3 regions of the Hymenobacter glaciei genome follow, and region 3 is predicted to be linked to each of the others. Evidence: riboswitches for the same ligand, from Rfam matches in the RefSeq annotation. Region 3 holds a riboswitch; each other region holds the start of a gene.

The links. A riboswitch is a leader RNA that binds a small molecule or an ion and turns the genes downstream of it on or off. The one in region 3 is predicted to bind cobalamin.
Region 1: linked by a shared signal. The riboswitch ahead of ABD837_RS11625 (TonB-dependent receptor plug domain-containing protein) and the one ahead of ABD837_RS23585 (hypothetical protein) in region 3 are both predicted to bind cobalamin.
Region 2: linked by a shared signal. The riboswitch ahead of ABD837_RS21285 (acyl-CoA thioesterase) and the one ahead of ABD837_RS23585 (hypothetical protein) in region 3 are both predicted to bind cobalamin.

Annotation. Positions count from the first base shown of each region.
Region 1 is NZ_BAABDK010000017.1:191,022-194,288, forward strand. It holds gene ABD837_RS11625 (TonB-dependent receptor plug domain-containing protein) at 1-2,056, opposite strand, end outside; cobalamin riboswitch at 2,220-2,435, opposite strand; gene ABD837_RS11630 (transporter) at 2,520-3,267, opposite strand, start outside.
Region 2 is NZ_BAABDK010000032.1:79,846-83,112, reverse strand. It holds gene ABD837_RS21295 (putative sulfate/molybdate transporter) at 1-329, shown strand, start outside; gene ABD837_RS21290 (2'-5' RNA ligase family protein) at 337-1,023, opposite strand; gene ABD837_RS21285 (acyl-CoA thioesterase) at 1,083-1,475, opposite strand; cobalamin riboswitch at 1,621-1,845, opposite strand; gene ABD837_RS21280 (MDR family MFS transporter) at 2,046-3,267, opposite strand, start outside.
Region 3 is NZ_BAABDK010000035.1:42,755-46,021, forward strand. It holds gene merTP (mercuric transport protein MerTP) at 1-255, opposite strand, end outside; gene ABD837_RS23580 (ArsR/SmtB family transcription factor) at 252-617, opposite strand; cobalamin riboswitch at 1,102-1,302, shown strand; gene ABD837_RS23585 (hypothetical protein) at 1,481-1,747, shown strand; gene ABD837_RS23590 (DUF6580 family putative transport protein) at 1,810-2,388, shown strand; gene cobT (nicotinate-nucleotide--dimethylbenzimidazole phosphoribosyltransferase) at 2,395-3,267, shown strand, end outside.

The DNA.
Region 1 (3,267 bases), on a different contig from region 3:
AGAAATCGACCCGCAGGCTGCCGCCCAAGCTGCGGGGCGGGGCCGGCCGGCCGGGGTAGCTCTCGTAGGCTTGGCCCAGCAGGTTGTTGGCCTGCGCCAGCAGCAACAGCTGCGTGCTGCCCGGGCCGCGCAACGTGCGCCCCAGGGTGGCCCCCAGCAGCAGCGTGCCGGGCAGGTAGTCTATTCCCGAAGCATTGATGTAGCGGTAGCTGCCGAACACCAGCGTGCTGCTGGCCAGCCAGCCACGCCAGCGGTGGTCGGTGCCGAAGCTGGCCTGGTGCCGGGGCACAAAAGCCAGTTGCACGCCCACGGGGTCGGGGTCGTCGGACGTGCCCTGGGTTTTGCGGGTGTCGGTGAGGTGGTAAGCTACCTGGGCGGAGCCGGTGTAGCGGCCCTGGCGCAGGCGCAGCGTTGTGCTCATTTCCAGTCCCTGGCTGCGCACGCGGCGCAGGTTGCGTGGGCTCCAGATACCGGTGCGGTTGCTGGGCAGCCACTGCACCCAGTCGTCTACCTCCTGCCGGAAAGCAGTGAGCTCGGTTTCAAGCGTGAGCCCCTTTCCTGTAGCCAGCCGATGGCGCAGGCCCGCTTCGTAACCAAAGCCTGATTCGGACCGCAGGTCGGGGTTGCCGCCGGGCCGCCAGTACCGCTCGTTCAGAGTGGGGGCACGGTAGCTGCGAGCCGCGCTGGCCTTGGCCGTGAGCGAATGGGTGAACGCGCGGGTTGATGAATTGCCGAACGGCCGAATGGCTGAGCCGGGCAAAGCTGGATTCGCTACTTCTAAAGCCACCGCAGAGTCGGCTAAGGCGGCGGTTGCCGAGCGCAACAGGTCCCACTCCAAGCCCAGGGTGGGCGTGAGAGGCGCCAGGCCGGCGGGCAGCGCAGCCTGGCGCAGGTTGGCCGAGAGGCGCAGGGTCGGGCGCGGGTCGTAGCGCAAAAGGGCGAAAGCCGCCGCGCGGTTTTCACGTATGGGGGTCCCGCCGTAGCCATCCACCAGCGCGGCGAAGTGCTGAACCTCAGCACCCAGGCGCAGGCTGCCGCGTGCGCCCAGGGCGGCGGTGTGCTCGGCCTGGGCCTGGGTGGTGCGCACCCGCGAGTTGCTGGGTGCGCCGCCGTCGCGGTAGTTCAGCACGTCTTCGAACCAGGCGGTGCGGCCGCTCCACTGGCCCCGGGCCCCTACGTGGCGGTAGCCCAGCGTGAGGCGGCGGCTCTGGTCGCGCTCGCGGGCCTGGCCGCCGATGATGCCGGTGCCGGACTGGATTTCGCGGTCAGTGTCGGTTAGCCAGGCGGCCGCGGTGAGCTCACTTGCTCGGCCCACCCGCCAAGCCAGGTCGGGGCTAAAGCTCCACTGATGGCGCAGGGCAGCATTTTGCAGGGAGTAGCGCACCGGGCCGCGCGCTTCCTGCACCACGTAGGAGTAGTTGTTCTGCGCCTCACGGTAGCTAGCCGCCACCCGCACTGCCAACGTCGCCGAAGCTGCCCGGGCCTCGAAGTTGCCCCCTAGCAAGCCGAAGCTGCCAGCATCGAGCTGCACGCTGTTGTGGTTACCAACTCGCCAATCAGGGGCGCCGTCGAGCAGGACCGCGCCGCCTACGGCGCCGCTCCCATACAGCGCAGCCGCCGGCCCGGGCTGAATGCTGACGCGGGTGCTGGCCCCGACGGGCAGCAGCGCAAAGTCGGTCTGCCCCAGGGTGGGCAGCATGATGTTCAGCCCGTTCCAAAGCACTGCCGTGTGCTGGGCCGACGTACCACGTAGCGCAATGGAAGCCAGCTGACCCGGGCCGTAGTATTTGAGCGCCAACGGGGTGCGGGCCTGCAGCACCTCGGCTAGGTTACTACCGCGGTACTGGGCCAGCACGGCTGAGTCGAGCTCGGTGCGGGTGCTGCCTACGGCAAACCGCTCGGTGCCAACGGCCCGCACGCGCACTTCGCCCAGGCGGTGCAGCCGCCGGCTCAGGCGGGCTGAGTCCGCTGGCATCTGCGCCCAGGCGCTGCCCGCAACCGGTAGGGCCAGCAGCAAACCGGCCAGTGCCCGGCCAAACAAGGAATGAATACGCAACCGAATCAAATTCTCAGCGATGAAAATTCGATTCAAAATCTGCCCGCAAGCTCTTTCAATTGAAAGAAACCGGCTGCCAGACCGAGGCCGAAAAACAGTGGGATAATCTGGCTGCCCGAAAGCAACCGCTGTCTTCTTTCTCCATCCGTCCTCCGCGAATGCTGAACCTATGAATGCCCGGGCAGGTCTCCTGGCTTGCTTCGCCGAGCGGGCCGCCTTCCCAGTTGCCGGGCCGAAAAATCAGCTGGTAACCAGTGGCTTGTGTGGCCCGCTCCGATATGAAGCGTACAGTTGCGGGGACAGCTCCGGCGTTGAACCGGATTCCCTTTTCAGCCGCGCCCCGCGATTGGGGTCTGGCACCTTGGCGGCCCAAAGGTAAGGCGCGTAGCGTGGACTCTGCGAGTCCGCGCATAAACGAACATCTATTTGAAAGACGCGGACTCGCAGAGTCCACGCTACACCGCTACCGCCGCAGGGTGATGCCCACGAAGTACTCGTGGTCGCTGATGCGGTTCAGGGCCAGGTGAGTGCCGAGGTCGAGCTGCACGTTGGAGCTGACCTTGATGATGGGAGCCAGATTCACCGACGACTGCCAACGGCGCTGCTCGGTGTTCCATTGGGCCACGCCTTCGGCGAGCAGGCCGAAGTGTTTGGCAAAATCGTACTCCAGGGCTATAGAAGGCACCGCATTCAGGTAGTGCTGCGCAGACTCGCGGTCGTAATCGACTTCGGCTTCCACCTGGGCTTCGAAGTTGAGGTCGTCGCTGAGCTCCACGTCGATGGGCAGCACCACCCCGTATTCGACTGCCCCGTCGCCGACTTGGCCGCCAGTGGGCAGGCGCGCAAAGCCAATTACCGCCATGGCAAATTTGCCCTGCTGGTCGTCGCCCACGAAGTTGTGCTTGAGGCGCACCGTTACGTCGCCGAAGCCGGCATGGCGTTCCCGGTCCTGGGTGGGGTCGGAGGGCTGCTGCTTGTTGACGCTGTAGAGGGGCAGCTCGAGCTGCACGTCGGTGCGGCGGCTCAGGCCCAGCTTTAGCGTCGAGTACCCGGCGTGCCACTCGCGGCGCTGGCCATTGCTGCCCGAGCCGCTGTTGATGAGGCGCAGCGCATCCATTTCCAGCTGAAAGTGGCCGGCATCGACGGTGAACGGGCTTTCGGTGATGCCGGGCCGGTCGGGCTGCAGCTCGCGCAGGCGGGTGCGCGGCACG
Region 2 (3,267 bases), on a different contig from region 3:
CGTTTGGGGCGCGCACGGGCGGTTCTGTCGTTATCTACGGTGGCATCTTCCTGGTGCTGGGGCTGTTTTTCAGCCAGGGCTTTGCTGATGTGGTGCAGATTTTTCCGTTGCCGGTGCTGGGGGTGCTGCTGCTGTTTGAGGCGCTCTCATTGGCCACGCTGCTGCGCGACGTGAGCAGCAACCGCAGCGACTTGCTGGTGGCGCTGTTGGTGGGCCTGCTTTGCGCCGGGCTGCCGTATGGCTACCTGGTGGGGCTGGTGGTGGGCACGGCCATTTACTACGCCATGCAGCGCGGCTGGGTGGGGCTGGGCAAGCAAACCCATATCTAAAACTAACTCACAGTGCATACCGCTCCAGCAGTACCGTGTTGGCGGCCCGCTGGTACCAGTCGTTGTACACCAACTCCAGCACATTCACCTCGAATGAGCCGAAGGGATGGTACTGGTATTGCTCGAGTTTTTTGAGCAGTGCCGGGCCGTTGCGCAGCTTGCTTCTGAAACGCAACACTGTGGTATGGGCTGTTTGAATGCTGTACCGCTGGTCGATGGACTGCTGGAAACCGGAGGCGCGGAAAAACAGGCGCAGCTCATCACGCAGGCCATTCAACGCGTTATCCGCTGCAAATCCCTGCACCATAATACCGCCCGGCGAGGCCGTGAGGCCAGTGAAGGTGATAGTGAATGGCCTAACATTATGCAGGATATTGCGCAAGGCTTCCACGTATTCAACAGAGCTAATATCAGTCAGCTTAAAGCCGCTGTAGCACGATATTATTGATAGAATAGTAAGGTGAATGTCCGAGGCTGGATAGTAGTACTGCTCCGGCTCGGTCAGCCGGAAATCGGCCAGCATAGCTTCGATGGCGGCGGTAATGGACGCGGCCGGCCGGGTGAGCAGCGTGATGCCCATGCGCAGATTTGCTTCGTAATCAATAAGTGGGTCCAGCTCGGCATCGCCCTGGGCCAGCCGCTGGATGGCGGCCTCGCGCATGGCATTGTAATGCGCTTGCAGGTTTGGATTCATGCGAAAAGGGAATGGCTGAGGGCGCCGAAAGATACTCGACGCCCCAGTCTGTGGCCCTGCTATTCGGCCTTAAGAATGCGCACGGGCCGCTTGTGCTCATCTACCGCCACGAAGGTGAACAGGCCCGTCACGGCTTTGTGGCGGTCGTCGGAATACATCTGCTCCACAAACAAATCGACGCGCACTTTCAGGCTGGTGCGGCCTACATGCTCGATGTTGGCCACCAGTTCTACCAGCGAGCCGCCGGGAATGGGGTGCGTGAAATCGACCCGCTCGGATGACACGGTTACCATTTTCAGGCGCGAAAAGCGGGTGGCGGCAATGAAGGCCACTTCGTCCATCAGCAGCAGGGTGGTGCCACCGAAAAGGGTATCGTAATGGTTGGTGGTATTGGGAAACACGGCTTTGAAAATGCGCGTTTCGGCACGGGCAATGCGGTCGGTTAGAAGCATGGGTAATGGGAAAGGAGGTGATAAACGGCCTCGGCCTGCTTTCAAGCCCATTCTCATAAAGCCAGCCACCGGCCGCACGCCATCCCGCCCGCGCCCATGGCGCGGCGGTACGGCACCGCCGATGCCAGCCCCAAAGCGCGAGGGCAGCATCACTCGGCGGCCGGCAGGTCTCCTGACTTGTTTCGGGTAGGCCCCGCCCTTCTCAGCCCGGTAATAGCGGGCCAATGGGCTTGCAATGGGGCCACCGGCTCCGGCCCATCGGGGCCGGGAAACTCACAGTAGCGCGTCTGTTCGGGAGTTGCACCCGATTCCCTTTTAATCTTTACCCAAGCCGAAGCCCAAGGAAAAAACCGTCCGCTGATTGAAGGAAATCAAACCGAGAACCAACGGCGCGAAGGTACACCATGTATGGCAGGGCGCTGGCCGAACAGAATAAACAGAACGTCATGCAGAGCGCAGCGAAGCATCTTGCCCGCCACCACTAACTCAATCGTGCGAACATCTTGGGTTAGCAACAGCACGCGAGATGCTTCGCTGCGCTCTGCATGACGTTCTGTTTGAAATACCTAACTACTCCGCTATCGTTGGCACTTTCTCGTTGGCTTTGCGCAGCGGCAGTTCTGGCACCAGCAGCGTGAGCAGCAAGCCTCCTACAACCAGTAGAATGTCAACCATGTAAACCCGGTGGATGGCCGTGGCGAAGGCTGCCCGCACTTGCGGGTTGGCGCGGGCTGTTGCGGCGGCTGAGGGCAGGGCCGGCCCTTCGGCCACCACCGTCTGGCTCGTGGCGGGGGCTTGCGCAGAGGTGGGCAGCTCGTGGGCCAGCGTGAAGCTGAGCACCGCACCCAGTGCCGAAGCTGCCAGCGCCCCGCCAATCTGCCGGAAAAACTGGCTGGCGGAAGTAGCCTGGCCCATGAGCGCAGGCTCCGTAGCATTTTGCACCGCCAGAGTGTAGAGCGGCATGGTGGGCCCGAGGCCCAGCCCGCATACAGCCAGATACATAAGTACCTGATAATACTGCACGGTGGGTGGCATGGTGGCCAGCAAGCTCAGCCCAACCAGCAGCAGCACAAGGCCGCCCAGCATCCAGCGCTTGTAGTGGCCGAAGCGCGACACCATCTGGCCGGCCAGCATCGAGCCCGTGACCACGCCCAACGACAGCGGCATGAGGCTGGCCCCGGCCCGCGTGGCCGACTCGCCCAGCACGTTCACCATGAACAGGGGCTCGAAGATGATGACGCCCAAAAAGGCCCCGCCCATGAAAAACAGCGCCGCGTTGGCCGACCGGAACACCGGGTTTTTGAACAGGCCGAAGTTGAGAATGGGGTTTTCGTGCCGCAGGCTGCGTACCACAAACAGCACCAGCGCCACCATCGCGCCGGCCAGCAGTCCCAGCGTAAGCGCCCCCGACCACGGGTGCTGCGCCCGGTTGAGTTGCAGAACGACAACCAACGACCCCAGCCCACCCATTAGCAGCGCCGCCGAGAGGTAATCGAAGGGCTTCGGCTCGGTGCGCGGGCGCAGCGGCGGCATTTGCGTGACGATGAACCAGAGGGCCAGCAGGCCCAGCGGCAGGTTTACGTAGAACACCAGCCGCCAGCCCGCTACCCCGGGAATAAGGCCGTTGCCCTTGTCGGTTAAAAAACCACCTAGCAGTGGCCCCAGCACCGACGACGTGCCGAATACGGCCCCCGTGAAGCCCTGGTAGCGCCCCCGCTCGGCTGGGGCAAACAAGTCGGCGATGATGATGAAGGCCATGGCAAACAGCCCGGCCCCGCCAAAGCCCTGGATG
Region 3 (3,267 bases):
CTCGGGCACAGTGCAGCAGTCGGCCGCTGCCAGCGCGGGGCGCAACTGGCGGTACCAAGCGAAGCCGAGCACGGCCACCGTGAGGCCCACCAGGTAGAGGCGGTAGGGTTCAAGCCAGGAAAAGGAACTGGCCACGCCGCCAAGGCCGCCAACCACGGCCAGCAATGGCGTGATGCAGCAGAGCGAAGCGGCCAGCGCGGCCAGCAGGCCGGCGCCAAATAAGGACTTGGATGGTTGAACAGGGGCGTTGTTCATTGGGCGGGTTGGGTGGCGGTGAGGCGGGCCAGCAGGGGCTGAAGCACGGGCAGGTGCTCAGCGTTGAGGGAATAGAACACGGTTTGGCCAACTTTGCGGGCGGTGACCACCCCGCCGTCCTTCAGCTTGCGCAGGTGCTGCGACACGGCTGAAATGTTCATTCTGAGTACGTCAGCCAAATCGCACACGCAGAGCTGCTTGTCGGCGAGCAGAAAGAGCAGCTGCAGGCGCACTTCGTTGCCGGCCAGGGCCAGCACACTGGCCAGCGAGCTTAGCGCGGGGGCTGCCTGGGCCAGGCGCTCCTGGCACTGCTGAATGTGGTCGGTGTCGGCAAAGACCCGAACGCAGGAGGTTGGATTCATGGAGAAAGAGAGTGGAAAAACTACTATCGTATTTAAGCTAATGCTAAAGTACGGACAAAAGCCTCCTATTTTGCCTAACGGCTGAGCAATCACGGCCTATGCGCCAGGCGACCTGTAATTCTTCCTCGCGGTAGTAGTCCTAAACAATTGCTGCGAACAGGGCTACCTTTTCTCTTGAAATTGCACCGAGTACTATCAACTGGCCTTTCCGGCCTGCGAGGGCAGCGACCAGCGCGGCCGCCCTACCCGCTGCCTCGACCGTAGGGGACCCCGAGCCGGCCGCTGCTGCTCACCCCGGCCGCCCGCTGAGCCGTGGCCCTCACCACCACCGAAGCCGGGCAGCTGCTAAACCCCGGCGAAACGGGCAGCAGCTGCTTCAACAGCTGCCCCTACGCGGCGTAAAGCGGAAGCACCGCCCTCAAATTTTCGCCACGCGGGGCCCCAAAACCTGTATCTTCGCCGCCGTTACGCGGGGAATGCGCTGCATACCCCGACGGCGAAAGGTTTCCGGCTTCGGCCGGAATCAAAAGGGAACCGGGTGCAACTCCCGGACAGACGCGCTACTGTAAGCTCCCGCCGGCCCTGGGCCGGCCACGGCGTTCCACGCAGCCATTGCCCCGGATTGGGGCGAGAAGGCGGACCGCCGGGAGCAAGTCAGGAGACCTGCCTTCCGCCGGCTGATGCTGCCTCCGCGCTATGGGGCTCTACTCAGAAGTAGCACCCCGGTTCCCGGACGCGGCCAGCGGCTGCGTGGCCGGAGGGTGCTTGCTGCTGGCCAGGGCTTTGGAAACGGAACAGCGGGCGTAACCCGGCCGGCATGCCCGCCGCCCGGCTGCTGTCTGCCACCCGCTTGCCCGCCGTCCATGCTTCCTTCGCCCGACCCGCAGCTTGCCCGCGCCGAAACGCGCATTTTCAAGGCCGTGTTTTCCAACACCGCCAACCACTACGACACGCTGCTTGGGGGCACCAGCAGCTTGCAGGTGCGCATGGAGCTATTCATGGAGCAGATGGACTCTGACGAACGGCTGCTGGCCGTGACCAGCCTGTTCACCTTCGTGGCCGTGGACGGGCACCGCCGGTCGGTGCCCGTGCGGCCCGCCGCCGCGCTACCACCCGTGGCGGCGGCCTGAACTGTCCGCCTCCCATTCACTTCCCTCCTTCTCGCTTTCTCTTACCACCTCATTTTATTTCCATGAAAGAAGTTCTGACCCCGCGTCTCTGGGTGTTGCTGGCCTTTGTGCTGCTGGCCGTGCTGGGCCGGGTGGCCCTGCCGCACTGGCCCCACCTGCCCAATTTCGCCCCCCTCGATTCGATGGCCCTGTTTGGGGGCGCGTACTTTGCCCGGCGGCGCTGGGCCGTGGCGGTGCCCCTGCTGGGCGTGTGGCTGAGCGATTTGGTGCTCAACTACCAGTACCTGGGCCACGTGCAGCTGTTTTATTCGGGCTTTTACTGGCAGTACGGCACCTACGCCCTGCTGGCGCTGCTGGCCCACGCCGGGCTGCTGCGGCGCGTGAGTTTCGTGCGGGTGGCCGGGGCCGGCGTGGGCGCGGCGGTGCTGTTCTTCCTGATTACCAACTTCGGCGTGTGGCTGGGCTCAGCCACTTATCCGCAAACCGGCACCGGGCTGCTGGCCTGCTACGCGGCTGGGCTGCCGTTTTTCAATCATTCGCTGCTGAGCAACCTGTTCTACTGCACCGTGCTGTTTGGCGGGCTAGAGCTCGCGCAGTGGCGCTTTCCGGTGCTGGCCCGGCCCCGCCTCGCTCATGCTTAACTACCGATGAACGAATTCACCATTCCGGCGCTGCGCCCGCCCGACGCGGCACTGGCCGCCACCATTCAGGCCAAAATCGACACCAAAACCAAGCCCCTGGGCGCGCTGGGGCAGCTCGAAGCCCTGGCCCGACAGGTCGCGCTCATTCAGCAAACCATAACGCCCGTGCTGCACCGGCCCCACGTGCTAGTGTTCGCGGCCGACCACGGGATTGCCGCGGCCGGCGTGAGCGCCTACCCCGCCGACGTAACCCACCAGATGGTGCGCAACTTCGCGGCGGGCGGGGCGGCCATCAATGTGTTCTGCCGCCTGCACGGCCTCGAACTGCGCGTGGTGGATGCCGGCGTGCGCGGCTCCTTCGCCGATCTGCCGGCCGCGCGCAACCAGAAAATCGCCGAAGGCACCCGCAACTTTTTGCACGAGCCCGCCATGACGCCGGCCGAAATGCACCGGGCCCTGAACCTGGGCGCGGCCCTGGTGAGCGAGGTGCACGGCACGGGCTGCAACGTGGTGGGCTTTGGCGAGATGGGCATAGCCAACACCAGCAGTGCTGCCGTGCTGCTGCACCGGTTGGGCGGTGTGCCCCTGGCCGACTGCGTGGGCCGCGGCACGGGCCTCGACGCGGCCGGGCTGGCCCGCAAACACGCGGTGCTGGCCGCCGCCGTGGCCGCCCACCCCGCCGTAGACGGCACCGACCCGCTGGCGGTGCTGGCCACGTTCGGAGGCTTCGAAATCGCGCAGCTGTGCGGGGCCATGCTGCGGGCCGCCGAGCTGGGCATGGTGCTGCTCATCGACGGCTTCATTGCCTCGGCGGCACTGCTGGTGGCCTGGCGGCTGGCCCCGGCCGTGCTGCCCTCTTGCGTGTTCAGCCACGAGTCA